Regions from separate parts of the Mesorhizobium sp. M1217 genome, predicted to be linked through region 1. Evidence: predicted binding sites of a transcription regulator. Region 1 holds the regulator's gene; each other region holds the start of a gene.
What was found. Region 1 encodes PhoB, which activates phosphate uptake and scavenging genes when phosphate is short. Its sites were predicted from a motif close to TGTCATNNANCTGTCAT; they were not measured.

Region 1 (9,699 bases):
GCTCGAGGACGACTATGACAGGATCGTCTGGAACGTGCGTCCCAGCGGCACGCTCGATGCGTCCTTGGAGATTTCCGGGTTCGTGGTAGCATCGAACGGCGCACGCCCCGAAAAAGACTATCTTAATCAACAATGAAATCGTGCGGGCAAAGGCCGTACTTTCATGCTAAATGGCGGCTGGAGCTTATTAAAGTGAGGACAAAAGTGAGGATGACTCCATGCGGAAGATGATTATTGCCATGGTTGCCGTGGTTGCGGTCAGCGGCTGCACCACCACGGAAGAGAACGTGGGTATCGGCACTGTGGGCGGCGCGCTCATTGGTGGCGCTGTCGGCGGCGGCAAGGGCGCTTTGATCGGCGCCGGCGCTGGTGCGATTGGCGGTCTGCTCGTTCGCCGTCTGCAAAATGGCTACTGCCAATACAGAGATCGTCACGGCCGGATTTACACAGCTCGCTGCAACTAGTTTCGAGCTCCAGGCGAACAGCAAACGCGGAGGCAGGCCACCTGTCTCCGCGTTTGCCCTTTTAGAGCGCTGTTGCGACGCGGCCCACGAGACGGCGTTTCAGGCCGGCAGCGGAACCTTGATTTCCACGTTCAAGCCATCTTCGCGAAAATCGCGCCTGATTGTGCCACGCAATTCGCGCGTGACGTTGAGATCGATCAGTCTGGTGCCAAAACCGCTCTTTGCCGGTGTCTCGAGCTTCTTCTGACCGGCCTCGCGCCAGTTGAGAGCCAATGTCCGGGTGCCGCTACGGGCGTCGAGCGACCAGTCGACCTTCAGCGCACCGACTGAATTGCCGGCTTCGCCATGCTTCAGCGCATTCGTCGCCAGTTCGTGAAAGACGAGGCCGAGTGCCTGCGTCGTCTTTTCATCGAGAAGAACCTGCGGTCCCGACAGCAGCCCTTCAGGAAGCTCGCTGCCGAACACCTGGCCTAGCTCGATGCGCAGCAGGTCGCCGAGATCGGCTTTCCGCCAGCGTGAGCGCGTCAGCATGTCCTGGGAAGCCGCCATCGCCTGCAGCCGGGCCGAGAAAGAAGCCGAGAATTCCTGGACGTCGGTGGTGTGCGATGCTGTCTGGCGCGCGATTGCCAGCACCCGCGTGATCGAGTTCTTGATGCGATGCTTCATCTCCTGCAGCATCAGGTCTTTTTCCAGCAGGCTCTTTTCGGTCGTTTCGTGAAGCAGCGAGACCGCCTCATAGGCCCGCTCCTGATAGCGGGCCACCAGCGCGATGGCGCCCGCAAGCAGCAGTCCGAACAATCCGAGCATCACCGGGATGGCGCGCGAGGAAGGTTGCGAGAAAGCACTTGTCCCCTGAACAGGACGACCCACGGCCGGCCGGCGACGGTGATCTTGCGGGTGACCAGCAGCCTGTCGCCGAGGCTCGAAACAGGCGGCGTTTCCGATTGGAACAGCAGGTTGTCGCTGTCCACCGTGCCGTCATAGATCTCGGTGTTGACCGGCAGCAATGGTGCCCGGCTGAGCGCAGCCTGGAACAGATCACGGGCGCGGAAGGCCGCATAAAGGAAGCCGGCAGTCGAGGATCTCGTCGCGTTCACGGCGTCCGGCGCGGTTTCGACATTGAGCCGGACGAAGACGAGGAACCCGGTAAAGGTCTGCGCGGCACCCGTATCCTTGCCGAACTGCACGAGCCCGCTGGCGTGCTGCTGGTCGTCGGTCATCGCCTTTTCGATCGCCTCGCGCCGCGCCGGCCCGGTGAACATGTCGTAGCCGATGCTGGATTTGTTGGACGGATCCAGCGGTTCGAACAGCACGATGGGCGTACGCCACGGTAAGTTCGTGTCGGGATAGATCGGATGGCTTGCGCCGTGATCGTGCAGGATGTCGCGCTCGACCGCCGCCTCGTTGCCAGTTTTCGCCAGGCGAAGGAAACCGATGCCGCGCAGGCCGGCGAAATTATTCTCGATGTCGAGCGCGTTGAAGAAGGCCTTGAACTCGCCCTGCGAGATACCGCCATTGCGTGCGTCGAACAGCGCCCGGGTCGAACGCAGCAGCGACAGGTCCAGGTCGATGCGGCTTTCGATCCGGTTAAGCGCGTCGTCTGCCGTCGCCTCGAATTTAATGCGGGCCGCCTCCTGGGTGGCAAAATAGGCAAAACCCGCCATCGTCAGGCTGATCAGCGCGACGGCGATAAAAGCGACGGTCGGAAAAAGCTTCTTCAATTGCTGATACGTCCCGATGGACGGTTCGGCATCTTTATGGGCAAGTCCTGACGCCAACACAATGGCGAGGCCAATGCATGGTGACGGCTGGCACATTTTGGCGGCTTGTGATTAGCCGGCTAATTCTCGTTCATGCGGCGATCTTCAGCGCGCCCGGCCCCGGAATGGCGCCGGGTGGGCACTTGCCGAGGATGATCATGCCGAGCACCTCGTCCTGGGTGACGTCGGTTGTGCGCGTCGTTCCGACAACCCGACCGTTCTTCATGACGCAGACACGGTCGGCAAGCTCGAACACGTCGTGAATATCATGGCTGATCAGGAAGATGCCGATGCCGTCGGACTTGAGCTGCCTGACCAGTTCGCCGACCTGCGCCGTCTCTTGCGGCCCGAGTGCCGCCGTCGGCTCGTCCATGATCAGGATGCGAGCATTGAACAGGATGGCGCGGGCGATCGCCACCGACTGCCGCTGGCCGCCCGAAAGCTTTACCACCGGCTCCTTGAAGCGTTGGAAACGCGGATTGAGCCTGCCCATCACCTTGCGCGCCTCGGCCTCCATGGCGACGTCGTCGAGCGTACCCCAGCCGGTCATCAGCTCGCGGCCGAGAAACAGGTTGGCGGCCGCATCGACATTGTCGGCCAGCGCCAGCGTCTGGTAGATCGTCTCGATGCCGTACTTCTTGGCGTCGCGGGGATTGGAGATCGAAGCTTCCTCGCCGTTGACGAAAATCTGGCCCGCATCGCGCTTGTAGGCGCCGGACAGGATTTTTATCAACGTCGATTTGCCGGCACCGTTGTGACCGAGCAAAGCCATCACCTCGCCCGGGAAAAGGTCGACAGAGGCATCGTCGACGGCGCGAATGCCGCCGAAAGCGATGGAGATGTTGCGCATGTCGATCAGCGGCGTGGGAGCGGTTTTGTCTGCCATGCTCGTCCTTCCTCCCTATAGATCCTGCTTGAGCATCAAGTTGTACGAAAACCGGTTTCCACCTTGCGGGATCATGCTCAGACCCGTTTGCGATAGACGGTATCGAGCCACACCGCGACCACCAGCACGGCTCCGACAACGATGCTCTGCAGCGGCGAATCGATGCCGAGCAGCACCATACCGGACTGCAGCGACTGCATCAAAAGCGCGCCGAGCATGGCGCCGAGCACTGTGCCGGAGCCGCCGGCGAGCGACGTGCCGCCGATCACCGCCGCCGCGATGACCAGGAGCTCGTCCAGCGTGCCCAGCGCATTGGTCGACGAGTTCTGCCTGGCTGACGAGATCGCTGCGGCGATCGTCGCCAGCACGCCCATGATCATGAACACCTTCATGGTCACCCAGCGCGTGTTGATACCGGCAAGGTTGGCTGCTTCCGGATTGCCGCCGATGGCGAAGACATAGCGGCCGAAACGGGTACGCTTGGCGATGAAGGTCATGATCAGCCCTACGGCTACAGCCATCAGCACGGGTATGGCGATGCCATGGGCGATGAACAGCCCGCCTTCGGGAACGGTTATATTGTTGGCCGCCGCATATCTGTTCACGATGCCGACCGGCCAAGGATAGGAATTGGCAAGCCATATGGCGCCCATGATGACAAGGCAAGTGACGGCCCCGAGGAACGTCTCGGCCCAGATCGGGCGTAACGGGAAGCGGAACCGCTTGCGCTGCACCCGCCCGTTGAGCAGCATGAACACAACCGCCAGGCACGCGACAATTCCGACGATCCAGCTCCATCGCGCACCGATCGAACCCGTCGGTCCGCCGCCCATCAGCTGGAAAGTGGCATCCAGCGGCGCAATCGTCTGCCCACTGGCGACCCACCATGCGGCACCCCGCCAGACCAGAAGGCCGCCCAGCGTCACGATGAAGGCCGGCACCTCGAGATAAGCGATGATGTATCCCTGGAACGCTCCGATCAGAAGGCCAAGCGCGAGGCCGATGGCCAGCGCCAGGATCCAGATCCAGGGGTTGCCTAATTGCAGACCGACCATTCGCACCAGGAAATGCACCTGCGCAAAACCCATGACCACGCCGATCAGGCCTTCGGCGGAGCCGACCGACAGGTCGATATTGCGCATGACGATAACCAGCACCATTCCGGCGGCCATTATGGCCACGGCCGAAGTCTGCACCGACAGGTTCCAGAGATTGCGTGGCGTCAGGAAGGTCCGGCTGTCGAAGTCGAACGGATTGACGCCGAGCCGTACGCTAGAAATGACATGCAGGCCGACCCAGATGACCAGCAGCGCGCCGACCATGCCGAGCATGCGCGTGTCGAGTTCGGTTGCCTTGAGAAATCGGGCAACAATGCCGAGTTCGGATTCCCGTGCCCGGTCTGTCGTGCTGTCGACCGGCGTGTTGGACGTCGTGTCGGTCATGATGTTTCTCCCGCCGGGTTGCCGTCTGCCGCGGATGCCGGAAGCAGCCTAGAAGTTATCCGCCGGAAGCGGAAAAACAACTCTTGTTGGAAAAACGCCGCGGCGAGCGGCCGCGGCGTTCGGACTTTTCGGAAACGTCGGCTCAGTTGCAGACTGCAACAGTGCCAGCCGTCACCCCGGCGCAGACCTCTTCTTTCTTGATCCAGCCGGCGTCGATGACGACGTTGAGGTTGTCCTTGGTGATGGCGACCGGGGTCAGGAACAGCGACTTGACGGTATTGCCGCCGGGCGTGGTGAAATCCTTCACGCCGGCAATGTCGGTCATCTGCTTGCCGTCGGCCAGTTGCGAGGCGATCTCGGCGGCATTCTTGCCGAGCTCGCGCGCATCCTTCCACACCGACACGGTCTGTGTGCCGAGCGCGATGCGGTTCAGCGCGGCGTGGTCGCCGTCCTGGCCCGAAACCGGAACCGATCCGGCCAGCCCTTGCGCCGTCAGCGCGGCGACGACGCCGCCGGCAGTGCCGTCATTAGCGGCGACCACGGCATCGACCTTGTTGTCGTTGGCGGTCAGGAACTGTTCCATGTTCTTCTGAGCGTTGGCCGGCAGCCAGCCGTCCGTATAGGCCTCGCCGACATTCTTGATCTTGCCGCCGTCAATGGCCTCCTTCAGCACCTCCATCGAACCGGCAAACAGGAAATCGGCATTCGGATCGGAACCCGAACCCTTGATGAAGACGTAGTTGCCTTCCGGCTTCACCTTGAAGACTTCGCGGGCCTGCATGCGGCCGACTTCCTTGTTGTCGAAGGTCAGATAGAACACGTCCTTGTTCTCGATCAGCCGGTCATAGCCGACGACCGGGATGCCTTCGTCCAGTGCCTTCTGCACGGCCGGCCCGATGGCCGAGGCGTCCTGCGCCAGGATGATCAGTGCGCTGGCGCCCTGCGAGATCAGGCTCTCGACGTCGGTGAGCTGCTTGCCGGGGTTGGACTGTGCGTCGGCGGAAATATACTTGTCGCCTGCGGCCTCAATGGCCGCCTTCATTGCGGCCTCGTCGGTCTTCCAGCGCTCTTCCTGGAAGTTCGACCAGGAAACGCCGATGACCTTGTCTTTAGCCTGCGCCACCGACGCCAGCGCCAGCGTCATGGCGACACCCGCCAGAATGGCGGTCGTGAATTTCTTCATCATATCCTCCCTGCGCCGCGTACGGCGTGACCAATTGGCTCAAAGACCAGCTTAGAAGCTCTAATTTTTTCGAGCCTCGAAAAAATACTGGCCCGATCTCCGGCTGCTGTCAACATCGATTCTGATGGATTTTGATGACTCTGCGAGTTTTTTCGAGCGTCGGAATAAACGATGACAGCGCCACCTGCATCTGACACTATTTGCCTGCGTCCGACACTATTTGTCGGACATTACCGACGGCTTCCGGTTCATGAGCGGCCGCGGCAACCGGGAGGAAAGCAAAACAATGTCGGTCGGAATCCGCCATGACGATTTGCGCCGGCGCAACCGGGCGATGGTGATCTCGGCGGTGCGCCGGGCCGGCCAGCCATCGCGTACTGAGATCGCAGCTACTACCGGCCTCAGTCATTCGACCATATCGGCGATCTCTTCCGACCTGATACGGGAAGGCATCCTCGCCGAGAGCAAGGCAAGTGAGCCCGTTTCGTTGAAACGCGGTCGTCCGCAGGTCGGCCTCGCCCTCAACCCGGAAGCGGCGGCGGTGCTGACCGTGGTGTTGTCGCTGAATTTCCTGTCGGCCGCCATTATCGACTATACGGGACAGGTGGTCGCCGAGGAACAGCGCCGGCTGGACACGCTGACCATGCCGCGCGACGAGCTGATCCGTGAATGCATGGCCATCGTCCGGCGCCGGCTGCAGGATCCAGACCTTGACGTCCGCAGTGTCGCCCGCATCGCCCTGGCGATTCAGGGCATTACCGACTCCCCTGCACGCGCCATGCTGTGGTCGCCGATCACGCCGCAGACCGACATCGCCTTTGCCGACATGCTGGAGGACGAATTCGGCATCCCGGCAACGGTGGAGAACGACTGCAACATGATGGCGGTGGCTTTGCGCTGGCGCAATCCGGATCGCTATCGCGACGACTTCATCGCCATCCTGCTTTCGCATGGCATCGGCATGGGGCTGGTGCTGAAGGGCGAACTGTTCACCGGGACGCATTCCTCGGGTGGCGAATTTGGCCACATGATCCATCGTCCGGGCGGCGCGCTCTGCCGTTGCGGGCGGCGCGGCTGCATCGAGGCCTATGCCGGCAACTACGCCATCTGGCGCAACGCCAGGCAGATGAGCGAAGAAAGCGAACCGATCGCCGACGTCAGCGACGCCGACATGCGAGCACTGGCGGCCCGGGCGCGCGAGAAAGATGGGCCGGAACGCGAGGCCTACCGCAAGGCCGGCGAAGCGCTGGGTTTCGGTCTCGGCTCGCTGTTCGCGCTGATCGATCCGGCACCGGTCGCGATGGTCGGCGCCAGTGCCGCCGCCTTCGATCTGATCGAGCCGGCCTTGCGGAAGGCAATCGCCCAGACCGCCGGCGGCCAGCATTCGGGCTCGATCTCCTTCGATACAGAGCCGAACGAATTGCCGCTGATCCGCGAAGGCTGCGCGATGCGGGCGCTAAGCTTCGTCGACCAGGAGATTTTCGCGCCGGGCGCGCAAATGAGGCCCAGCGTCAGAAAGAACGTAGCCTGACCAGGCGGGTCAATCTTCCCTGATCGCATAGCCGGCACCGCGGATGGTGCGGATGACATCCGGCATCCGGCCGTTGTTGACGGCTTTGCGCAGCCGCCCGACATGCACGTCGACGGTGCGTTCGTCGATGTAGATTGTCTCGCCCCAGACATTATCGAGTAACTGGCTGCGCGAGAAGACACGGCCCGGATGCCGCATCATGAACTCGAGCAGCCGGAATTCGGTCGGCCCGAGCCTGATTTCGCTCTTCTTGCGATAGACCCTGTGCGATTCGCGATCGAGCACGATGTCGCCGACCTTCAGCACGCTGGACAGCACTTCCGGCTTGGCGCGCCGCAGCAGCGCCTTGACCCTGGCCATGAATTCCGGTGTCGAAAACGGTTTGACCAGATAGTCGTCGGCGCCGGTCGAAAGCCCGCGCACCCGGTCGCTCTCCTCGCCGCGCGCGGTCAGCATGATGATCGGCAGCCGCTCGGTTTCGGGGCGCACCCGCAACCGACGACAGAGCTCGATGCCGGAAACCGCTGGTATCATCCAGTCGAGCACCAAAAGGTCGGGCACATTCTCCTGCAAACGGATCTCGGCTTCGTCGCCGCGTGTCACCACCTCGACCTGGTAGCCTTCGGATTCGAGATTGTAGCGGAGCAGCACACCCAATGGCTCCTCGTCCTCCACCACCATTATGCGTGGTGCGATCATCGGCTGGGCACCCCCATCATGTCACCGGTGCGGACATTGTCGTTTCGTCCTGCTTCGGACGATTGACCGGCAATTGCTCGCCGGTCAGCACATAATACGCATTTTCGGCGATGTTGGTGACATGGTCGCCGATCCGCTCCAGATTCTTGGCGCAGAACAGCAGGTGCGTGCAAGCGGTGATGTTGCGCGGATCTTCCATCATGTAGGTCAACAGCTCGCGGAACACGGACGTGTATTTGACGTCGATGCGCTCGTCGGCGGCACGCAGCTTGGCCAACGCGGCCGCATCGCCTGCAGCATATTCCTCGATGACACCCTGCACCTGGATGAGAACCAGCTGCGCCATCGCGTCGATGGAATGCGACAGGTCCCGCGGCGTGGCGCTGAGGCCGACCGCACTCACGCGCTTGGCGATATTCTTGGCAAGGTCGCCGATGCGTTCGAGGTCGCCCGCCATGCGGATCGCTCCGACCACATGGCGAAGATCGTGGGCCATCGGCTGGCGTTTGGCGATCAGGGTGATGGCGCGGTCGTCCAGTTCGCGTTGACGCGCATCCATGATGGCGTCGTCGGAAACGACGCGTTGCGCCAGCACGTTGTCGGAATTCAACAGGGCCTTGGTCGCCCCGCCGACCATCGAACCGGCGAGGTCGGCCATGTCGCGGATCAGCTTGCTGATCTGCTCGAGATCCTCGTCGAAAGAAGCGACTGTGTGTTCGCCCATGGTCCTGTCCTCATATGCATGATCGGAACGGCTCAGCCGAAGCGGCCAGTGATGTAGTCCTGCGTGCGCTTCTCGCGGGGCGACGTGAAGATCTTCTCGGTCCGGTCGAACTCGACCAGTTCACCCAGATACATGAAGGCGGTCTGGCGCGACACGCGCGCCGCCTGCTGCATGTTGTGGGTGACGATGACGATCGTATAGTCGGCTTGCAATTCGTCGATCAGTTCCTCGATCTTGGCAGTCGACAGCGGGTCGAGGGCCGAAGCCGGTTCGTCGAGCAGAATGACTTCCGGCTTCACGGCCACGGTGCGGGCAATACAAAGCCGCTGCTGCTGGCCGCCTGACAGGCTCAAGCCGCTGGCGTTGAGCTTGTCCTTGACCTCGCCCCACAGCGCGGCCCGCTTCAACGCTTGTTCGACGCGGCCGTCCATTTCGGACTTGCCCAGATTCTCATAAAGCCTGACGCCGAAGGCGATGTTCTCGTAGATCGACATCGGGAACGGCGTCGGCTTCTGGAACACCATGCCGATCTTGGTCCTCAGGAGATTGAGGTCCTGCGAGCGGTCGAGAATGTTCTTGCCGTCGAGCAGCACCTGGCCCTCGGCTGTCTGCTTCGGGTAGAGTTCGTAGATGCGGTTGAACACACGCAGCAGCGTCGATTTCCCGCAGCCCGAAGGGCCGATGAAGGCAGTGACGCTGCGCTCGGGCAGCGACAAGGTGATGTCCTTCAACGCCTTGCTCTGGCCGTAGTAGAAGTTGAGGTTCTTGACCTCGATCTTCGTCTTCTCGGCGACCGTTTCGGTCATCGTCATGTCCGGGGACAACATCTGTGTCATCTGTCCTCTCTGCGTCCGGTAAGGCTGCGGGCGAGGATGCTCAAGCCCAGAACCGTCAGGGTGATTATGAGTGCGCCGGTCCACGCCAGTTGCTGCCATTCCTCATAAGGGCTGAGAGCGAACTGGAAGATGGTCACCGGCAGGCTGGCCATCGGCGCGTTGATATTGCTGCTC
Region 2 (9,699 bases), on a different contig from region 1:
CGAAACATTCTGCGTGACCGAGAATCAGTGCTACCGCCAGGTGGCGGCCCTGCTTGCCGGTCCGCGTGAGGCGACTGCGCTGGTCGAAACAATCGACCGGCTGGCGGCAAGCTTTCCCGAGCAAAGTGCCGGCGGCGGTCTCGGTGCCGTCCGCGATAGGCTCGTCGCGCGCCAGCATGAGCTGCATGTCGGAGCGGGCCTCGACGCTGCGATAGGCGCGGCGGTTGCCGCCTGCGAGGAAGGTGTCGTCCGCATCGACAAGCTCGCTTTGCCCGACCAGCCGGAGCAGGCTGCCGACGTGCTCGCCGAAGGCGCGCGCACCACTTTGCGCCGTGCCAGGAAAGCGCTGGACAAGGCGGCTTCGCGAGGCGAAGCCGATGACTTTCACGATCTGCGCAAGGCGGCCAAGACGCATGGCATGCACCTGTCGCTGCTCGGCAGGCTGTGGCCGACGCCGATCAAGACGCGGCGCAAGGCCGTCGACGAACTGGGCGAGCGGCTCGGCGAACTGCACGATGTGCTCGTCATGCGCGCGGTTCTCGATGCCGAGGACCAGCCGCTTGGCCCCCCTGAGGACACGCGGTTGCTTGGCAAGCTGCTGAAGCGTTCGGAAAAGGGCCTGAAAAAAACCTGCCTCGCCGAGGCGGCCGGGCTTTTCGGCGACAGTCCGAAGCGCTCGACGAGGAAGCTCGCCCGTAAGGCGCGCGACGATCTCACAGCGGCACCGCAGCACGAAGACGCCGGCGCGCCTGGCGTGGGCTGATCATGGTCTAATTTGCCGCCCTGTGATAATCGCCGTCTGGCATGACCGAGCCCGGCGACACGCTTCTGGACCGACTTGGCCGCTGGCTTGCCGGCCGGCTGCAAGAGGAATCGTCCGGCTACGAGCCGTACACGCCGTCCGACGCCGAAACGCTGCGCCGCACGCTCGAGCCGGGCGACATCCTGCTCATCGAAGGCAACCAGAAGATCTCGGCGGCGATCAAATACCTCACCCAGTCGACCTGGTCGCATGCCGCCTTTTATGTCGGCGATGCATTGCCGGAGCCCGAGGACGGGTCGGAGCGGCGGCGCCTGATCGAGGTCACGCTCGGCGATGGCTGCATCGCCGTGCCGCTGTCCCGCTACCGCAGCTACAACACCCGCATCTGCCGGGCGAGCGGCCTGGCTCCCGACGATCGCGAAGCGGTCGTCGCCTTCATGATCGGCAGGCTGGGTCTCAGATACGATCTCAAGAACATATTCGACATGCTGCGCTACTTCTTGCCGACGCCGCCGGTGCCGGTGCGCTGGCGCCGCCGCATGCTGGCTTTCGGTTCCGGCGACCCGACGCGCGCCATCTGCTCTTCGCTGATTGCCGAGGCCTATGGCCGGATCCGCTACCCGATCCTGCCGGAGATTACCCGCGCGCCCGGCCGTGCCTCGGCCCAGTCGAGCTATTCGCGCAAGGAAATCCTGCACATCCGCCATCACTCGCTCTACACGCCGCGCGACTTCGACCTGTCGCCCTATTTCCGCATCGTCAAGCCGACGCTGGAATACGGCTTCGACTACCGGCAGATGGTCTGGGATGACAAGGCGGTCGCGGCCGCTCCGGAGACGAAGACCGCCGGATAGCCGCTCGATCTTGTGGTTTGAGCATGGGGCCCTCCGAGAACCGGTTTTGCGGCCGATACTCTGGGGTAAGAAGCTCAGTCAGACTGGCTGCCCCCGAAGCGGCTTCAGCATCAATACAGGCAGTTCGTGCGAACCAACAGCGTGAAAGGATCGAGCTCAAATTCCTTCAGAAGGTCGCTGCCGAACAAGGCAAGCCACCGCTCTTGCGCCTCAAAGGCCGCCTTCTCGCGTTCTTCCGCGCATGCAAACTTCAGCCCGGCCACGGTTTGGACGTGATGGACCAACTCATGCACAAGTACCGACAGCTCCGCCGGGGTGCCGCCTGTCCAGCCCTCCGGCAAGAAGATAGTCCGTGCTTCGTCATCGTAGATAGCAATAACAGTGGGCTGCTTGCCAACATTGTCCGGACTGGCAAAATTGGGGCTGCTGTTCCAGCGATCCGCCGCCACGTCGCGAAACCGCAAACCTGCCATCCTGCGCGCAGGTACGAAGCTTACCGCCGGGGGCTCTTCGATCGACGGAAGGCCGAGTTCAGACGAAAGCCATACCGCTATTGCCATTAGCGCGGCCGGCTGCGAGCGGTCAGACATCTTCATGGGAGCAAGAGCACCAGGTGCGCCGGGCAATTGGATGCCGGGCCGGGCGGGATCGGGTCCCATAAGCTCCGAGTCGCCCGCGGGCGCGGCAAGCGTCGCTGATGCTACTACACCGGGTGCGCTGAGCAATTCGATATAAGGCAGGACCAACGGCGGCAATCCTGAGCCTGGATCGGCATTGGGTCCCCTAAGCTCCGGCTCGTCCGCGGACGCGGCAAGTGTCGCCGCCAGGATCACGCTTAGGACGCAAGGCAAGCATGCCCTTAAGAGCGCGCTCATGGTCACGACCTCCTTGATCGGCAGCGCCATCAATTGGGAGACACCGCCGTGATGAAGAAACAACGCCACGAAAGAGCGTTCAGGTTTGCATTGCGGTCAACGAATGCGACGGCTTCGCGACGTGCTCCCGTAAGCTGCGAAGCGATGCATAAATTACTGGCCGGTGTCCCGTGCGCACCTCCTGACGCCGGCCCCGGACTGCAAAGCAGCCTGGATAATCACAGGCTCACCCTACGCAAGCCGATGTCCATGCACATCGGTACGGTCACCCAATTTATAGGCGCCGCTTGCCTAGTTTTCGGCGCGCCTGCCTAGTCTTCGCGGCTTACAAGGCGTCTGTGGAGGACAGCAGCCTAAACCCAAGAATCCGACCTCAGTCGTTCCGTGATTTGACCTAGGCCGGCAGACGTCGTCCGTTTGCGGCGGCCGCAACTCGATCGTCCGTCCGCGCGCCTGCGTCGCGCGGATGTGGCCCGATCGGCATGATCACCGGGAATGGCGTTGCGCCGAACGCAAACGTCCATTTGTAGCCGACCAGCCCGTCTTCGGGCGTCGTGTGCTGGTCGTGATGAGCAAGCAATTTGGCGCGCTCCGCCAATTCCTCCGCCTCGCGCCTGACCATTTCCGCCGTTTCCGGCCGCATCCGCCTGGAGAAGCTGACGAACGTCGCCTCGCGCTCAAGATGGGTGATGGCCCAGCCGATGAAATTCTTGTTGGTCATCTCGAACAGCGGCCGCAATGGCCCGTCGAAATTCCACTGGATCGGCGCCTCGACCAGCAGCCTTGCCGACAGGCCGCCACCAAGCGCGACCAGGCCGAGTTCCTCGAGGTCGCGCAGATAGAGGAACATCGAAGCCTCGCTCAACCCTTGTGAGCGCATGATGCCTTCTGGCGTGAATTTCTCGGAAAGCATGACGAATACGAACAGCAGTGCCGGCCGCCCGGCGAGCCTGCGCTCGATCTCCGGCGCGATCGGGTTGGCAGGTCCCGGTCCCCTGTTCATCGAGCCGAGCACGTTCTCCAACTCCACGCCGGCGGCATCGCAGATCTCGATCAGCCGGTCGAGCTTGCAGTTGCGCTCATGGAAGATGCGCTTCACCGTCGGCTCGGAAACGCCCATCCGCTCGGCAAGGACACGGTAGGTCACGCCCTTGGCCTTAAGCGTCCGCTTCAGCGCTTCGAAGATCGGGCCGTTCATGGGATGCACCTCTTTTACGCGATTTGGTATCAGCCTTCGGTACTAGTCCCGATACATCTTCCCGAAAAGTATCGAAAGGCCTAGCTCTCCGCCATTCCATTACAGGAGACTAGCCATGAAGAGCCTCTTCACCTCGATACTTCTCGCCCTGGTCGGCATCGCCGCCGCTCCGGCAGTTCAGGCGGCCGAACTCTGGCGCGCTACCGGGCTTGAGCAACCGGAATCGGCGCTGTTCGATGCCGCCGGCAAACGCATCATCATCTCCAATATCGTTGGCAATCCCGGCGACGCCGACGGCAATGGATACCTGTCGGTCCTGTCTGTGGACGGCAAGATGGTTACGCAACATTGGACCGACGGCATGGACGCGCCCAAGGGCATGGCGATTGCCGACGGCAAACTCTACGTCGCCGACCTCACCCATGTGCGCGTCGTCGATCTCGCAAGCGGCAAGCTAACATCGACGATCGACGTGCCGAACGCGGTCTTCCTCAACGACGTGACCGCCGACGCGTCCGGCAAGGTCTACGTCACTGATATGCTTGCCGATACGATCTATCGCATCGACGGCGACCGGCCCGAACTGTTCGTCAGGGATGCGGCGCTTGCTTCGCCGAATGGCATCTTCGCCGATGGCGGCCGGCTGATCGTCGCTTCGTGGGGCAAGGGCATCAAGCCCGATTTCAGCACCGCGGAGCCGGGCGGCCTGCTCTCGGTCGATCTCGCCACCAAGGCAATTGCGTCACTGCCCGGCGCAGAAAAGTTCGCTAACCTCGATGGCGTCGTCGCCATCGGCGGCAGCGTTTACGCCACCGCGTATATGACCGGCACGCTCTACAGCTACAAAGCCGGCGGCACGCCGCAAGCGGTTGCGACGTTCAAGCCGGGCAGCGCCGACATCGGCACCGACGGCAAGTCGACAATCTTCGTGCCGCTGATGAACGACGGAGAGATCGCGGCGTTAGGCCTCGACTAAGCCAGCCATCGGCTCAGGCGGCGGGCGCGGCTTTCTTCAGCTGCGCCCGCGCATCCGTGATCGAGGCGGCATAAGTCACCAGCGGCCGCTTGACGCCGTGGTTGATCAGCATGCGGCGTGTCTGCGGTGAAGCGCCTGAGATAATGAAGCGAACGCCGGCGCGCTTGGCCTTGTGGGCCGCGCCCTCAATAACATTGGCCGCCGTCGAATCGAAGAACGGCACCGCCGAACAGTCGAGGATGAAGTTCCTGCGCTGGTCGGCGATGCGGTCCAGCACCGTGCCGACGGTCGAGGCGGCGCCGAAGAAAAAGGCGCCCGATATCCGGTAGACGACGGTATCGGCATCGCTCGCCTCGCTGGAATCATAAGCGCTGGCGCGGTCGGCAACGTCTTCCTGGACCAAGGATTGATGGTCCGCCTCCACCGCGATGCTCTTGGCCATGCGGTCGATGAACAGCATCGAGCCCAGCGCAAAACCGACGACGATGCCTTCGGTCAGGTCGCGGAAGATGACGATCAGGAACGTCGCCAGCAGTACCAGCGCATCGCCGCGCGAGGCGCGCAGCAAGGTGGCGAAGGCCTGTTTCTCGAACATGTTCCAGCACACCACCGCCAGCACGCCGGCAAGTGCCGCAAGCGGGATATAGCTGGCCAGCGGTGCCGCCACCAGCATCAGGGCAAGCAGGATGGCCGAGTGCATCATGCCTGAGACCGGTCCATGCGCGCCGGCCCGTACATTGGTCGCGGTGCGGGCAATGGTGCCGGTGGTGCAGATACCGCCGAACAAGGCGGAGGCGATATTGGCGAAGCCCTGCGCCACCAACTCGCAATTGGAGCGATGCCGTCTTCCGGTCATGCCGTCAGCGACGACGGCCGACAGCAGCGATTCGATCGCCCCGAGCAGCGCAAAGGCGATGGCGTCCGGCAGCACGTCGATTATCCTGTCGAGGCTGAGCGGCGGGAAGGCCGGCCATTGCAGGCTGCGCGGGATGCCGCCGAAGCGCGTGCCGATCGTTTCGGCCGGCATGGCGAGCAATGCCACGACGAGTGATGCCAGCCCGATGGCAATCAGCATGGCCGGCCACTTCGGCCGAAACCGCTTCAACAGCGCAATGGTGATGATGGTCAGTGCCGCCACCGCGGTTGCGCCGAGGTTGATCGTTCCGGCCGCCTCGCCGATGGCCATCAGCTTGGGCACCAGCGGCCCCGGTTCCTTGCCGGCGAGCTTCAGCCCGAAGAGTTCGACGATCTGGCCGGAGAAGATGATGACGGCGATGCCGGCGGTGAAGCCGACGGTCACCGGATAGGGGATGAACTTGATGTAGGTGCCAAGCCTGAGATAGCCGATGGCAAGCAGGAACAGGCCGGCCATCATCGTCGCCAGCAGCAAGCCGTCGACGCCAACTCGCGCCACCGTCGCAGCCACCAGCACAATGAAGGCGCCGGCCGGGCCGCCGATCTGGAAACGGCTGCCGCCAAGCGCCGAGACCAGGAAGCCGCCAATGATCGAGGTGTAGAGCCCGCGCTCCGGCGTCACGCCTGAAGCAATGGCAATTGCCATCGACAGCGGCAGCGCCACGATGGCGACAGTCAGCCCGGCGATGGCATCCGCCTTGAAGTGCGCGAGCGTATAGCCCTCGCGCAGCACCGTCACCAGCTTCGGCGTGAACAGTTCGGAAAATGTCGGCCGTGCCGGTTGATGCACTGCCCGCCGGGTCTGATCCATCGAGTGCCTTCCCCATGAAACCAAGGAGGCGGCGGGATCGTCGGCAGGACTGTCGGCGGTCGCCGTCGCGACTTGGAGCGGCGTGCGTCCAAATCGACGCACAGGTACGCTCCAACACTTTTGAACCGCGCATTGGACTATCCGAAAATCGATTTCGATTTTCGGCGATGCGGCAGTACCGTCAGCCTTGCGGGTTCTGCGGCGTGACAGGCTTGAGGCGAACGCCCCTGCCGCCACGCTCGCTCGCCTGGTTGTCGCCGATCAGCTCGACCCCGGCCTCTTCAAGGGCCTGGATGACCTTCATCAGCGTATCGACCACGCCCCGGACCACGCCGTCGCTCGCTTCCATGCGCTGAATGGTTGGAAGCGAAACCCCGGCGCGCTCGGCGAGCGTCTTCTGATCGATGCCGGCCAGCGCCCTCGCGGCACGCATCTGCGCGGCAGTGATCATCGGCCATAACCCCCGTCTGAGTCTGCGATATCACGTGTAATACCTTCATTATGATGGTTCAAGCATCATCTTGCATATGTGAAACATGCAGCACTCTTTGCCAGCCGATGCGCTAGCATGCTACAATTTCGGCATCGTTTGGCGGGACATCCATTGCGATCCCGATTTCACAGGCAACGACTCAAAAAGGATGAGCAGGTGAAGATATTCAATGCGTTGGCGACCTCGACAGCCTTGCTGTCGATGGTTTTCCTGCTGGCAGGCTGCGGTCATGGCCTGATCAACAGGCTGATTTGACCGCAAATCGACTGACATGAGTCAGGTGCCGCCGGCCCGCCCGAGCCATCGCTGCAGGAACCGGGCCGCAAGCCAGCACAGCATCGCCCAGGCAAAGCCGGCGCACCAGCCGGCCAATACGTCGGAGGGCCAGTGGACGCCGAGATAGATGCGGCTGATGCCGACCACCACCGTCGTCAGCACCGCCAGACCGAGCACATAGATCTTCGTTGTCCGCCCGGGCAAAAACCGCGCCGCCATGCTGCCCAGCGTCAAATATGTCACCGCCGACAGCATGGCGTGGCCGCTCGGAAACGAAAGTGATGCCACGTCGGCGAGATGCGAGACCAGATCGGGGCGCGGCCGATCTATATCGAACTTGAGCACGCTTGACAGGACCTGGCCGCCCGCTACCGCGATGAACATGAGAAGCGCCGCGCCTGGCCTGCGGATGAGGAGCAGATAGACGATCATTGCTGCCGTGATCAGCACCAACACGCTGGCGCTGCCGAGGCTGGTGATGTCGCGCATCGCTCCTTCCAGCCACGCCGGTCCGATCGGATTGTCGGGTTGGCCGGCCTTGCGGAAGGCAAGCAGGATTTCGGTATCGAAGGCATGCGGCGTAGTGGCCCGCGCCATCTCCATTAGCTCCTCGAACCCCCACAGCCCGCCGGCAATGATCAGCCCGGCCAGCAGAACCGGGAACTCCAGCCAGTTGCGCAGTCTGCTTGCGGTCTTCTTCATCGGCCCGATCGCAGTTACAGCCTTTGCAGATAGGGTCCGAGCGTGATCAGCGCCACAGCTGCGATGGCAAGCACGATGCCGGTCGCCTGCAAGGCATTGACGCGCTCGCCGAAGAAGACCAGCGCCACCACATTCACCGACACCAGCTGGATCACCGCTGACAGGCTGAACGACACCGACATGCCGAATTCACGGATCAGCCTCAGCATGATCAGATTGCCGAGCGAATAGAGCGCCAACGTCAGCACGATCTTGCCAAAGCTCGGCGCCAGTCCCCATTGCTTCGCCGCCGTCGCCGCAAGCAGGAAGATCACTGTCGAAATGCAGAGCTGCCCAAGTCCCCAGAAACTCACTTTTTGCTCCTCCCGATGCGGTCCTTGCGCGCCTGCCGCAGCTCTTGTTTCCGAAGCGCCGGTCGCGGTCAAGCGGGGCTGATGTTGGGCACGAAATCGCAGATGGCAATTAGCCGGCATGTCATCAAACTGTGACCTGCCGGCGATACCGGATTGGCCAGGCAACACGCTCCAGCAATCCATCCAGCCAGAGGCAGGCCCCTATGACCGAACATCGCACCCCTGACGCCCATTTCCGCACCAGCCTGCTCGAGGAAAACGATGGGCCAGGAGCCAATCCCAGCGACAACCGCACCATGGGTGAGATCATCGCCGCGCGGTTCTCGCGCCGCGGCTTCCTCAAGGGCTCGCTTGCCGTCTCGGCCATAGCCGCTACCGTCAGCCCGCTGGCGCTGATCACCGCCGACAACGCCCGCGCCGCCGAAGGCTCCGCCTTCGCTTTCGACGAGCTCGAGGCCGGCATCGACGACAAGCATCACGTTGCACCCGGTTATGACGCCGACGTGCTGCTGCGCTGGGGCGATCCGCTGTTCGCCGATTCGCCGGAATTCGATCCGACAAAACAGTCGGCGGAAGCCCAGGCCAGACAATTCGGCTACAACAATGACTATGTCGGTTATATCCCGATCGACGGCTCGGCCGAGCACGGCCTGCTGGTGGTCAACCACGAATACACCAATCCGCACCTGATGTTTCCGGGCCTCGTCACCATCGTCGATGGCAAAGCCAAGCAGGCGCCTCTCAGCAAGGAACAAGTCGACGTCGAGATGGCCGCGCATGGCGGCACCATTGTCGAGATCCGCAAGGAAGCCGGCAAATGGCAGGTCGTTCGCGACGGCAAGCTCAACCGCCGCATCACCTCCAACACCGAGATCGCGCTGTCCGGCCCCGTCGCCGGCCACGACCGCGTCAAGACCAGCGCCGACCCGACCGGCACGAAAGTTGTCGGCACCGTCAACAATTGTGCCGGCGGCGTCACGCCGTGGGGCACCTATGTCATGGCCGAGGAGAACATCCACGGCTATTTCTCGGGCGAGCTGCCGCAAGGCCACAAGGAAGCGGCCAATTACAAGCGGCTCGGCATTCCCGAAGGTGCTTATGAATGGGCAGCGCATTACGACCGTTTCGACATCGGCAAAGAGCCGAACGAGCCGAACCGCTTTGGCTGGATCGTCGAGGTCGACGTCCAGGATCCGACTTCGGTGCCGAAGAAGCGCACCGCAATGGGCCGCTTCAAGCATGAGGGCGCCGAATCGATCGTCGCCAAGGATGGCCGTGTCGTCTTCTACCTCGGCGACGACGAGCGCTTCGACTATGTCTATAAGTTCGTCACCACAGGCAAGTTCAATCCGGACGACCGCGCCGCCAATATGGATTTGCTCGACGACGGCACCTTGCATGTCGCCAAGTTTGCCGACGACGGTTCGGTCGAATGGCTGCCGATCGTCTTCGGCCAAGGGCCGCTGACGGCGGAGAACGGCTT
Region 3 (9,699 bases), 260 kb from region 1:
GATGTGGCCGAGGGCGTCGAGATATTCGAGCAGAAGGCGCTGAAGAAGGTCGCTTTCGTCTGGGAATGACGGCCAGCGCATGATCCGACCGGTTTCGGTTCGGACGATCCCCCAGTACCATTCGCCGCATTGCACCATTCGCCGTCGCCCGCTATCGATCTTCAATCGAGAGAGGGATAAAGCGATGCGTATCGAAGCGATTGCCAGCGGAAAGAACCCGCCCGAGGACGTCAACGTCATTATCGAGGTGCCGATCGGCGGTGAGCCGATCAAGTACGAGATGGACAAGGAGGCCGGCACGCTGTTCGTCGACCGCTTCCTGCACACGTCGATGCGCTATCCCGGCAATTACGGTTTCGTACCGCACACGCTGTCGGGCGACGGCGACCCGATCGACGTGCTGGTCTGCAACACACGCGCGCTGGTGCCGGGCTGCGTCATCAATGTGCGGCCGATCGGCGTGCTGGTGATGGAGGACAATGCCGGCCAGGACGAGAAGGTCATCGCGGTTCCTTCGCCCAAGCTGACCTTGCGCTATGAGGACGTTCACGAATACACGCAGCTGCCTGATATCACCCGCCAGCAGGTGCAGCACTTTTTCGAGCACTACAAGGATCTCGAACCCGGCAAATGGGTCAAGATCGAGGGCTGGTACGATGCCGCCTATGCCAAGAAGATGATCGTCGAGGCAATCGAGCGGGCCAAGCGCAAGTAATTAACGGGCGCAAATCGTCAGTTGTCGACGCGGCCGAAATCGGGCGTGTTGCCGATCACCACACGCTTGTCCTTGCCGCAGGCGAAGGTGCGTGCCTTCTCGTCGGCAAGCTTGCGCGCCTGATCGTTGGCGGCGGGATTGCCGGTGGCGAGCACAAGAGCGATCGTGCAGCCTTCGTGGGCGCCAGGCTGGGCAACCTTGGCGACGATCAGCACTTCCGTCGACTTGTTCTCGCCCTCGCTATCGCTGATCGAGCGACGATGGATGACTGCGAAAGGAACGGCCATATCGCCCTTGGTTTCGATACGCCACTCGACTTTGGGTCCAGCCGAGTTGAGGCCGGAAAAGCTTTCCCAGACCGTGGTCATGTCGCCAGGTGGAAACCCGTAGAACAGAGATTCCCGCGCGTCGTCGTAGGAAACCATCACCGGGTAGCCGCCATAGCCCGAACAGGCGAGGTCGGCCCAGTCGCCGTCGCCTTCCTCCGCCTGGGCATAAGTCACGCAGTCCTTCTCCCAGACGAGATCGGTATAGACGCTGGATATGTCGCCAGCCCGAGCCGCCTGGCAGAAACCGGCGAGGACAAGCGGGATCAAAAGAGCGCGCATGGCGGACAACTCCGTTCGGGCTGCCGCAGCGTACCGTCAAATTCAGCAGCAGCCTAGACGAAGTCAGGCTGCTCACAGTGACCTGGTAAACGGAACGCTATTTCCTCAAGCTTGCCTCGATCAGAAGATCGGCGTTGCGGGCCACCGACTGCGCCGGTCCGCCGGCACCGAACAACTGGCCGCTGATATAGGCGCCCTCGATCAGGAGCAGCAGCCCGTCACCCAGCGTGTCGGCGTCGCCGGCGCCCATCGCCGCCGCCATGGCACGCAGGCGCCGGCGCAATTCCTGCTTGTTGGCCTCGCTCACGACGCGGGCCGGATGGCCGTGTTCGGGATATTCGACCGCGGCATTGGTCATGCCGCAGCCGCGATAGTCGGGCCTTTGCGTGCGCTTGCCGACACGCGTCAGGAAGGCGACGATCTGCGCGCGCGGATCGCCGGGATGGGCATTCACCGCCTCGTCGAAGCGCTCCCAGAATTCGAGGTCATAGTGCCGAAGATAGGATGCGGCCAACTCATCCTTGGACGGAAAGCTGCGGTAGAGGCTTGGCTTGGTGACGCCGGCACGCCGTACGATCTCGTCGACGCCGATCGCCCTGATGCCTTGCCGGTAGAACAGGTCGCGCGCCACCTGGAGAATCCGTTCGGCGGCGCGAGGCACCGGTGCGCCATTCTCCTTGATCGTTGGTTCAATGCTTTTCATGTCTGGTTTGCCGATTGCCTGGTTGACAATGTTACCGGTCGGTACGTATGTTCCGCACACCTGAAACGTACCGGTCAGTAACATGATAGCTCAATCCCGCCCGTTTGGCCAGCGCTACGCTTTCGTCGTGGTCGCCGTCATCTTCCTCTGCCTGCTGATCGCCGCGGGCCTGCGTTCGGCACCGGCAGTCATGATGCTGCCGCTGGAGAATAGTTTCGGCTGGCGGCGCGACGTCGTCTCGCTGGCCGCGGCCACCGGCATCTTCCTCTATGGCCTGACCGGGCCGTTTGCCGCGGCGCTGATGGAGCGGATCGGGCTGCGCCGCACCTTGCTTGCCGCGCTCCTGTTGATGTCGGGATCGACTGCGCTCAGCCTACTAATGACCAAGCCGTGGCATCTGCTCCTCACCTGGGGCGTGTTTTCCGGCATCAGCTCGGGCGCCGTCGCCACCGTGCTCGGCGCGACCATCGTCAACCGCTGGTTCAAGACCAATCGCGGCCTGGTGATGGGACTGATGTCGGCGTCCAGCGCCACCGGGCTGCTGGTCTTCCTGCCGCTGCTCGCCTCGCTCGCCCAGTCGGGTGGCTGGAAGCCGGTCGCCATTGCCATTGCCGTGGCCACCGCCGCCTTGGTGCCGCTGGTTTACATGCTGGTGCCGGAGCGTCCGGCCGCGATTGGCATGGTGCGTTACGGTGCCGAGGCCGACGACGTGCCGCCGTCGCCGCCGGCCGCGCAAGGCAATTTCCTCGCGCATACGCTGAGCACGTTGCGCCGCGCCGCCGGTACGCGTGTGTTCTGGTACCTGTTCGCCACCTTCTTCGTTTGCGGCTTCACCACCAACGGGTTGGTCGGCACGCACCTGATCGCCTTTTGCGGCGATATGGGCATCGGCGAAGTGCAGGCCGCAGGCCTGCTCTCGATGATGGGCATCTTCGATCTTATTGGCACGACGCTGTCGGGCTGGCTCACCGACCGTTTCGACCCGCGCAAGCTGCTCGGCATCTATTACGGCATTCGCGGCCTGTCGCTGATCTATCTGCCCTATTCCGGCTTCTCGGCGACCAGCCTGATCATCTTCGCAGTATTTTACGGACTGGACTGGATCGCCACGGTGCCGCCGACGTTGCGGCTTTCCAACGAGGCGTTCGGCGACCGCAGCGGGCCGATCGTCTTCGGCTGGATCGTCGCCGGCCATCAAGTCGGCGCAGCGACAGCGGCCTTTTTCGGTGGCACTATGCGTGAGTTGCAGGGCAATTACGAGCTTGCCTTCCTGATCGCCGGCATGACGGCAATAGCCGCCGCCTGCATCTCGCTGCTGATCAACACCAGCCGCCCGGCGTTCGATCCTGAACCGCAGGCGGCATAGCTTCTCGTTGCAGGAGATGCCGTCGGCCAAATTGCCGATCTCCCCCCTCGTGGGGGAGATGCCCGGCAGGGCAGAGGGGGCGCGAAGGTTCGCCAGCCTCCGACTTTACGCAATGTTCTGCCCAAACTCCGCTGCTCCGTCTGATTTCTTTCTGATTTGTACATCGGCGGGACAGCGCCCCCCTCTGGCCTGCCGGCCATCTCCCCCGCAAGGGACCCGCAAGGGGGGAGATCAACAGCTTCGCCGCCGAGCGGTCCAGCCTTCCCGCTTGTTGATGTCAGAAAACCTTCATCGTTTCGAAATGTGCCTGAAACATTGAAGCTGGAGCTTGGCGGCGACGTTCAACGCCATCCAGGAGACAGCCATGAACAAGATTTCAATGACGCGGCGCGCTTTCGTCACGTCGGCCAGCGCCGTTGGCCTGGTCGGCGCCTCGGGTCTCGCCCTTCCCTATTACTCGCGCGCCAATCAGCGCCCGGCCTTCACCCATGGCATTCAGTCCGGCGATGTCGACGCGACCAGCGGCATGGTCTGGACGCGCACGGACCGGCCGTCGCGCGTCATGTTCGAAGTGTCGTCGACGGAAAATTTCGCCAATGCCGTCCGCCTGGCGCCGCTCGATACGTCGCCGGCCAGCGACTATACGGTGAAGCGGCTGCTTACCGATCTCGCCTCCGACCAGGACATTTTCTACCGCATGGTCGCGGCCGATCTTGCCGACATCAACGCCGTTTCGGAGCCGATCGTCGGCCGCTTCCGCACGGCACCTGCCTCGAAGCGCGACATTCGTTTCGCCTGGTCGGGCGACACCGCCGGCCAAGGCTGGGGCATCGACGAGACCGGCATGAAGACCTACGCCACGATCGCCAAGCACACGCCCGACTTCTTCCTGCATTCGGGCGATACGGTCTATGCCGATGGTGCGATGAAGGACGAGGTCGACCTGCCCAATGGCGACAAGTGGAAAAACACAGTGCTGATCGACGAAAAGCGCAAGGTTGCCGAGACGCTGGACGAATACCGGGCGCAGTGGAAATACAACATGATGGACAAGAACGTTCTTGCGCTCAGTGCCATCTGCCCGACTTTCTATCAGTGGGACGACCATGAGGTGCTTAACAACTGGTCGGACTCGAAGGACCTGACTGCCGACGACCGCTACACCGAAAAATCGATCCATGTGCTGGCGGCACGTGCTGCGCGCGCCTTCCACGAGATGACGACGATCCGCTACGAACTGTCGGAGCCGGGCCGCGTCTACCGCAAGATCGCTTATGGGCCGCTGCTCGATGTGTTCTTCCTCGACATGCGTTCCTACCGCGGCCCCAACGGCCCGGGTATGCAGGAGACGATGACGCCGCAATCGCGCATCCTCGGCGAACAGCAGATTAAGTGGTTGAAGCGTGAGCTGGCAAATTCCAACGCGACGTGGAAAATCATCGCCGCCGACATGCCGCTCGGCCTCGTGGTCTGGAATGACGGTACCAAGAAGGTCGGGGCCGAGGCAGTCAGCAATGGCGACAATGGCCCGGCCAAGGGGCGCGAGCTGGAAATTGCCGACCTTCTTCGCTATATAAAGAACGCGGGCATCAGCAATACCGTTTGGCTCACCGCAGACGTGCATTACACGGCCGCGCATTACTACAATCCGGACAAGGCGCAGTTCCGGGACTTCAATCCGTTCTGGGAATTCGTTTCGGGTCCGATCCATTCAGGCACGTTCGGACCGAATGGTTTTGACATGACCTTCGGCCCGGAGCTGAAGTTCATCAAGGCACCGACTGCCGAGCAGGGTCAGAACCTGCCGCCGTCGGCCGGCCTGCAGTTCTTCGGACTTGTCGATATCGATGGCGCTACAGAGCAGCTGACGGTGCGGCTGATGGATCGCGACGACAGCGAACTCTACAAGGTCACGCTCGATCCGGTGCGGTCGGCGTGAGCGACTGCACCATTATCCTCGGGCCAGCCCGAGGGTAGGACGTGTATCAATCGGGATAGCAGACGACGGGAATGTTGGGCCAGACGGCGCTGTCGCATCCGGCATTTTGCTGCCTTTGCTTGAAGGCGGCGCTGACTGGCCCGGTCACCACCGGGTCGACGCCATCGGGAGCATCGGCAAAAAGCTGCTCCGCCGACCGCTTGTCGGACGGCAGGGCAGTCCGCGTCTCCTTGAACGACGCGGCCGACTGCGCCGCGCCTGCCGCGAGGAGGACGGCGAGTGCGCTACATGCCAAAATCGGCCGGAATCTGCTGCCTGCGTCGATCATGAAATTCGAACTGCCCGGACCATGAAAGGTTCCGCCTTGGTTAATAATTCCACTTCACACCAAGACATTTAAGATTTGGTGACTTTATTTGGTGACTCGCCTCCTCTTTCGCAATTGCGAAAAACCCTGTATGAGCCGCCCAACCGAAAGAGGCAGCGCCTTTTGGCCTGCTGCCTGCAACGCTCCCGAGACCAAAACATGAAAATCCGCAATATCGCGATCATCGCGCACGTCGACCATGGAAAAACCACCCTCGTCGATCAGCTCCTGAAACAGTCCGGCTCGTTCCGCGACAACCAGCGTGTCGCCGAGCGCGCCATGGATTCGAACGATCTCGAAAAGGAACGCGGCATCACCATCCTGGCCAAGGCGACCTCGGTCGACTGGAAGGGCACCCGCATCAACATCGTCGACACGCCCGGCCACGCCGACTTCGGCGGTGAGGTCGAGCGCATCCTGTCGATGGTGGATTCGGCCATCGTGCTGGTCGACGCCGCCGAGGGGCCGATGCCGCAGACCAAATTCGTCGTCGGCAAGGCGCTCAAGGTCGGACTGAAGCCGATCGTCGTCATCAACAAGATCGACCGGCCGGATGCTCGCCACGTCGAGGTGGTCAACGAGGTGTTCGACCTGTTTGCCGCGCTTGACGCGACCGACGAGCAGCTCGACTTCCCGATCCTTTACGGTTCGGGCCGTGACGGCTGGGTCTCCGAAAACCCCGAAGGTCCGAAGGACCAGGCTCTGGCGCCGCTGTTCGACCTCGTCATCAAGCACGTGCCGGCGCCGACCGTTCATCCTGGCCCGTTCCGCATGATCGGCACCATTCTGGAAGCCAATCCGTTCCTCGGCCGCATCATCACCGGCCGTATCGAATCCGGCACGCTGAAATCCAACCAGGCGGTCAAGGTGCTGCACCATGATGGCACCCAGGTCGAAACCGGCCGCATCTCGAAGATCCTTGCTTTTCGCGGGCTCGAGCGCCAGCCCATCGACGAAGCGCAGGCAGGCGACATCGTCGCCATCGCCGGCTTGTCGAAAGGCACCGTCGCCGACACGTTCTGCGACCTGTCGGTGACCGAGCCGCTGCACGCGCAGCCTATCGATCCGCCGACGGTGACGATGTCGTTCCTGGTCAACGATTCACCGCTGGCGGGCACCGAAGGCGACAAGGTGACCAGCCGCGTCATCCGGGACCGCCTGCTGCGCGAGGCCGAAGGCAATGTCGCGCTGAAGATCGAGGAATCGCCGGACAAGGATTCGTTCTTCGTCTCCGGACGCGGCGAATTGCAGCTGGCCGTGCTGATCGAGACGATGCGCCGCGAAGGTTTTGAGATCGCCGTGTCGCGGCCGCGCGTCGTCATGCAGAAGGGCGAGAACGGCGAATTGCTGGAGCCGGTCGAGGAAGTCGTCATCGACGTTGACGAGGAGCATGCCGGCGTCGTCGTGCAAAAAATGTCGGAGCGCAAGGCCGAGATGGTCGAGCTGCGCCCTTCGGGCGGCAATCGCCAGCGCATCGTTTTCCACGCGCCGACGCGCGGCCTGATCGGCTACCAGTCGGAACTGCTGACCGACACGCGCGGCACCGCCGTGATGAACCGGCTGTTCCATGCCTATGAGCCTTACAAGGGTGAGCTGCCGGGCCGCACCAACGGCGTGCTGATCTCCAACGAACAGGGTGAATCGGTGGCCTATGCCATGTGGAACCTGGAAGACCGCGGCCCGATGGTCATCGACCCCGGCGTCAAGGTCTATCAGGGCATGATCATCGGCATCCATTCCAGGGACAACGACCTCGAAGTCAACGTGCTCAAGGGCAAGAAGCTGACGAACATCCGCGCCGCCGGCAAGGACGAGGCAGTGAAGCTGACGCCGCCGATCCGCATGACGCTGGAACGCGCGCTGGCCTGGATCCAGGACGACGAGCTGGTCGAAGTGACGCCGAAAACCATCCGCCTGCGCAAGCTCTATCTCGACCCGAACGAGCGCAAGCGTTTCGAGAAGTCGGCGAAAGTGGTCGGCGCGGCGTAAGCCACTTTTCTCAGCCATTATGAGGGAGGGAGCACGTGCGTGCTTCCTCCCTCTATCTTACCCGCCGGCAGCCGCGATAATGCCGTCCCGGTCTGGATTACTAGACAGGTCGATGCGGATCGCCGTTCCCGCTCGGGCTGGCCTGCGCAAGGCTTTGGCCCCGTCCGGACCAACGGCCAGCAATCGCTTCTCTTCCCAAACCTGAAGCCGCGATCGCGAGATACCGAGTTCGTTGGCGAGCAACCGGTCGAGCCGCAGCGCTGTCGGCATTTCGAGCTGGAGTTCGAGGCCGGCGGTGTTTTCCGGCCTGTCCCCGAGCACCTGCTTATGAACGGCGGCTTCAGGAAATTCCTCGACGCGCCCGATCCTGCTTCGCAATGCGGCAATATCGAAAGCATGGCGCCGCGCCAGGACCGGATCGTTGCATTCGAGCGCCTGCAGCAGGGCCGGCTCGATGTCGCGGCGATTGCAGCGCTCCAGAATGCCGAAATTCCAGGAATTGTCGCAATCGATGCACCGGTAGATCAACCAGGCATCAATGCGTTTGCCATTAGCATTGACCCGGAATTTGCCGCTGCAGCGATAGGCTTTCAGGCCGCCGCAGCGATTGCAGTTGAGGTGAGGTCGCGGTGCGGTCTTGGGCGCGATCGCCCAGCGGATACGCAGTATCGAAGGCATGCCGAAAAGCCCTTCCCGTCGGGAAGTTCGTCAGATCGGCGATGTCGAGATGCCCCTGCGGGCACGGCGTGGCGAGAGACTGCGGCAGTTGGAAATAAGCGTCGCGGGTGATTGTGCGCGACAGCGGTTCAGCAGTGCCAAACCGGTCTCGAACCGCCACCCTGAGGAACACATGATGTGAAAACAGGCGCCGCGACTGCGACGCCCTGCTCTGTGTTGGGGGAGTTGGCGAGACCGGCGGTTACGTAGGCAAAGTGAAGCTCCAAATGATGTCGGGACGACATTTCTAGCCGCGAGGTGCCCAGCCGACAAGCCTTCTTTCGGTAGACGCTACCGTCGTCGGAACAGTTGGGTTATGTTGAATGACTCCAAAAGTTTCTAACGAGATCCGCGTCATGCATTTCACGTCGCTTCTGATTTTTGCCGGCGCCCTGCTTGTTGCCGCCGGCTCGCCGGGCCCGTCGATTGCCGCACTTGTGGCGCGGGTCATCGCAAAAGGGTTTCGCGACGTGTTTCCGTTCCTGCTTGCCATGTGGATTGGCGAAGCGATCTGGCTGTCACTGGCGGTGTTTGGCCTCGCCGTGGTGGCGCAGACGTTCCACTTCGCCTTTGTCGTCGTGAAATGGGTTGGCGTCGTCTATCTCGCCTGGCTTGCCTGGAAGATGTGGACGGCACCGGTCGAGGCAAAAGAAGGCTCGCTGCCGCGCGACGATTCGCCCGTCAGACTGTTCTTTGCCGGCATGGCGGTGACGCTCGGCAACCCCAAGATCATGATGTTCTATCTGGCGCTGCTGCCGACCATCATCGATCTCGGTTCAGTCCGCGTGATCGGCTGGGTCGAGCTGACGGCGACCATGGCCGTGGTGCTGGTCGCCATCGATTTGACATGGGTGCTCGCCGCATCGCAGGCGCGCAAGCTCTTGAGGAGCAAGCGGGCGATGAAGATCGCCAACCGCATCAGCGCCGGCACCATGGCCGGCGCTGCGGCGGCGATCGCGGCGCGGTCCTGAGCCGGCGCGTCAACCCATTTCAATTATCGGTGCGATCTCGACGCTGAAACCCGGGTCCGTCAGGATAGGACAATCCTTGGCTTTGCCGACGGCATCGTCGATGTCTTTCGCTTCGATGATGGTGTAACCGGCGGTTGGATTGCTGCCGCCATTGTTCTCGACCTTGCCGCCGGGCAGCAGGGTCTTCGACATGCCGACTGGATTGCCACCGTCGACCACGGCTGAGCCAAGCTTGCCGTACCAGCCGTTCCAGGCATCCATCGCTGCCTTCCGTTCGGCCTCCTCGGTCGGCATCTTGCCCGAGCCGTGATAGACGTAGAGAAA

Region 2: NKH37_RS10950 (PhoX family protein) is a predicted target of PhoB. The motif match lies at 8,336-8,352, and genes of this name have one in related genera.
Region 3: NKH37_RS04320 (alkaline phosphatase D family protein) is a predicted target of PhoB. The motif match lies at 3,668-3,684, and genes of this name have one in related genera.

Annotation. Positions count from the first base shown of each region.
Region 1 covers NZ_JAMYMA010000002.1:67,967-77,665, forward strand. Annotated here, with positions in the region: gene NKH37_RS02975 (YMGG-like glycine zipper-containing protein) at 219-464, shown strand; partial or broken gene NKH37_RS02980 (CHASE domain-containing protein) at 564-2,185, opposite strand; gene NKH37_RS02985 (ATP-binding cassette domain-containing protein) at 2,316-3,110, opposite strand; gene NKH37_RS02990 (sugar ABC transporter permease) at 3,188-4,552, opposite strand; gene xylF (D-xylose ABC transporter substrate-binding protein) at 4,695-5,735, opposite strand; gene NKH37_RS03000 (ROK family protein) at 6,022-7,266, shown strand; gene phoB (phosphate regulon transcriptional regulator PhoB) at 7,276-7,965, opposite strand; gene phoU (phosphate signaling complex protein PhoU) at 7,982-8,689, opposite strand; gene pstB (phosphate ABC transporter ATP-binding protein PstB) at 8,722-9,525, opposite strand; gene pstA (phosphate ABC transporter permease PstA) at 9,522-9,699, opposite strand, start outside.
Region 2 covers NZ_JAMYMA010000005.1:282,126-291,824, reverse strand. Annotated here, with positions in the region: gene NKH37_RS10995 (CHAD domain-containing protein) at 1-763, shown strand, start outside; gene NKH37_RS10990 (C40 family peptidase) at 805-1,617, shown strand; gene NKH37_RS10985 (DUF6647 family protein) at 1,728-2,561, opposite strand; gene NKH37_RS10980 (helix-turn-helix domain-containing protein) at 2,887-3,690, opposite strand; gene NKH37_RS10975 (SMP-30/gluconolactonase/LRE family protein) at 3,806-4,666, shown strand; gene NKH37_RS10970 (SulP family inorganic anion transporter) at 4,680-6,392, opposite strand; gene NKH37_RS10965 (helix-turn-helix domain-containing protein) at 6,574-6,843, opposite strand; gene NKH37_RS10960 (phosphatase PAP2 family protein) at 7,162-7,863, opposite strand; gene NKH37_RS10955 (hypothetical protein) at 7,878-8,216, opposite strand; gene NKH37_RS10950 (PhoX family protein) at 8,420-9,699, shown strand, end outside.
Region 3 covers NZ_JAMYMA010000002.1:327,585-337,283, reverse strand. Annotated here, with positions in the region: gene NKH37_RS04345 (GNAT family N-acetyltransferase) at 1-69, shown strand, start outside; gene ppa (inorganic diphosphatase) at 185-715, shown strand; gene NKH37_RS04335 (hypothetical protein) at 733-1,323, opposite strand; gene NKH37_RS04330 (TetR/AcrR family transcriptional regulator) at 1,421-2,026, opposite strand; gene NKH37_RS04325 (MFS transporter) at 2,109-3,392, shown strand; gene NKH37_RS04320 (alkaline phosphatase D family protein) at 3,757-5,331, shown strand; gene NKH37_RS04315 (hypothetical protein) at 5,378-5,659, opposite strand; gene typA (translational GTPase TypA) at 5,858-7,687, shown strand; gene NKH37_RS04305 (DUF1062 domain-containing protein) at 7,745-8,365, opposite strand; gene NKH37_RS04300 (LysE family translocator) at 8,761-9,375, shown strand; gene NKH37_RS04295 (YciI family protein) at 9,385-9,699, opposite strand, start outside.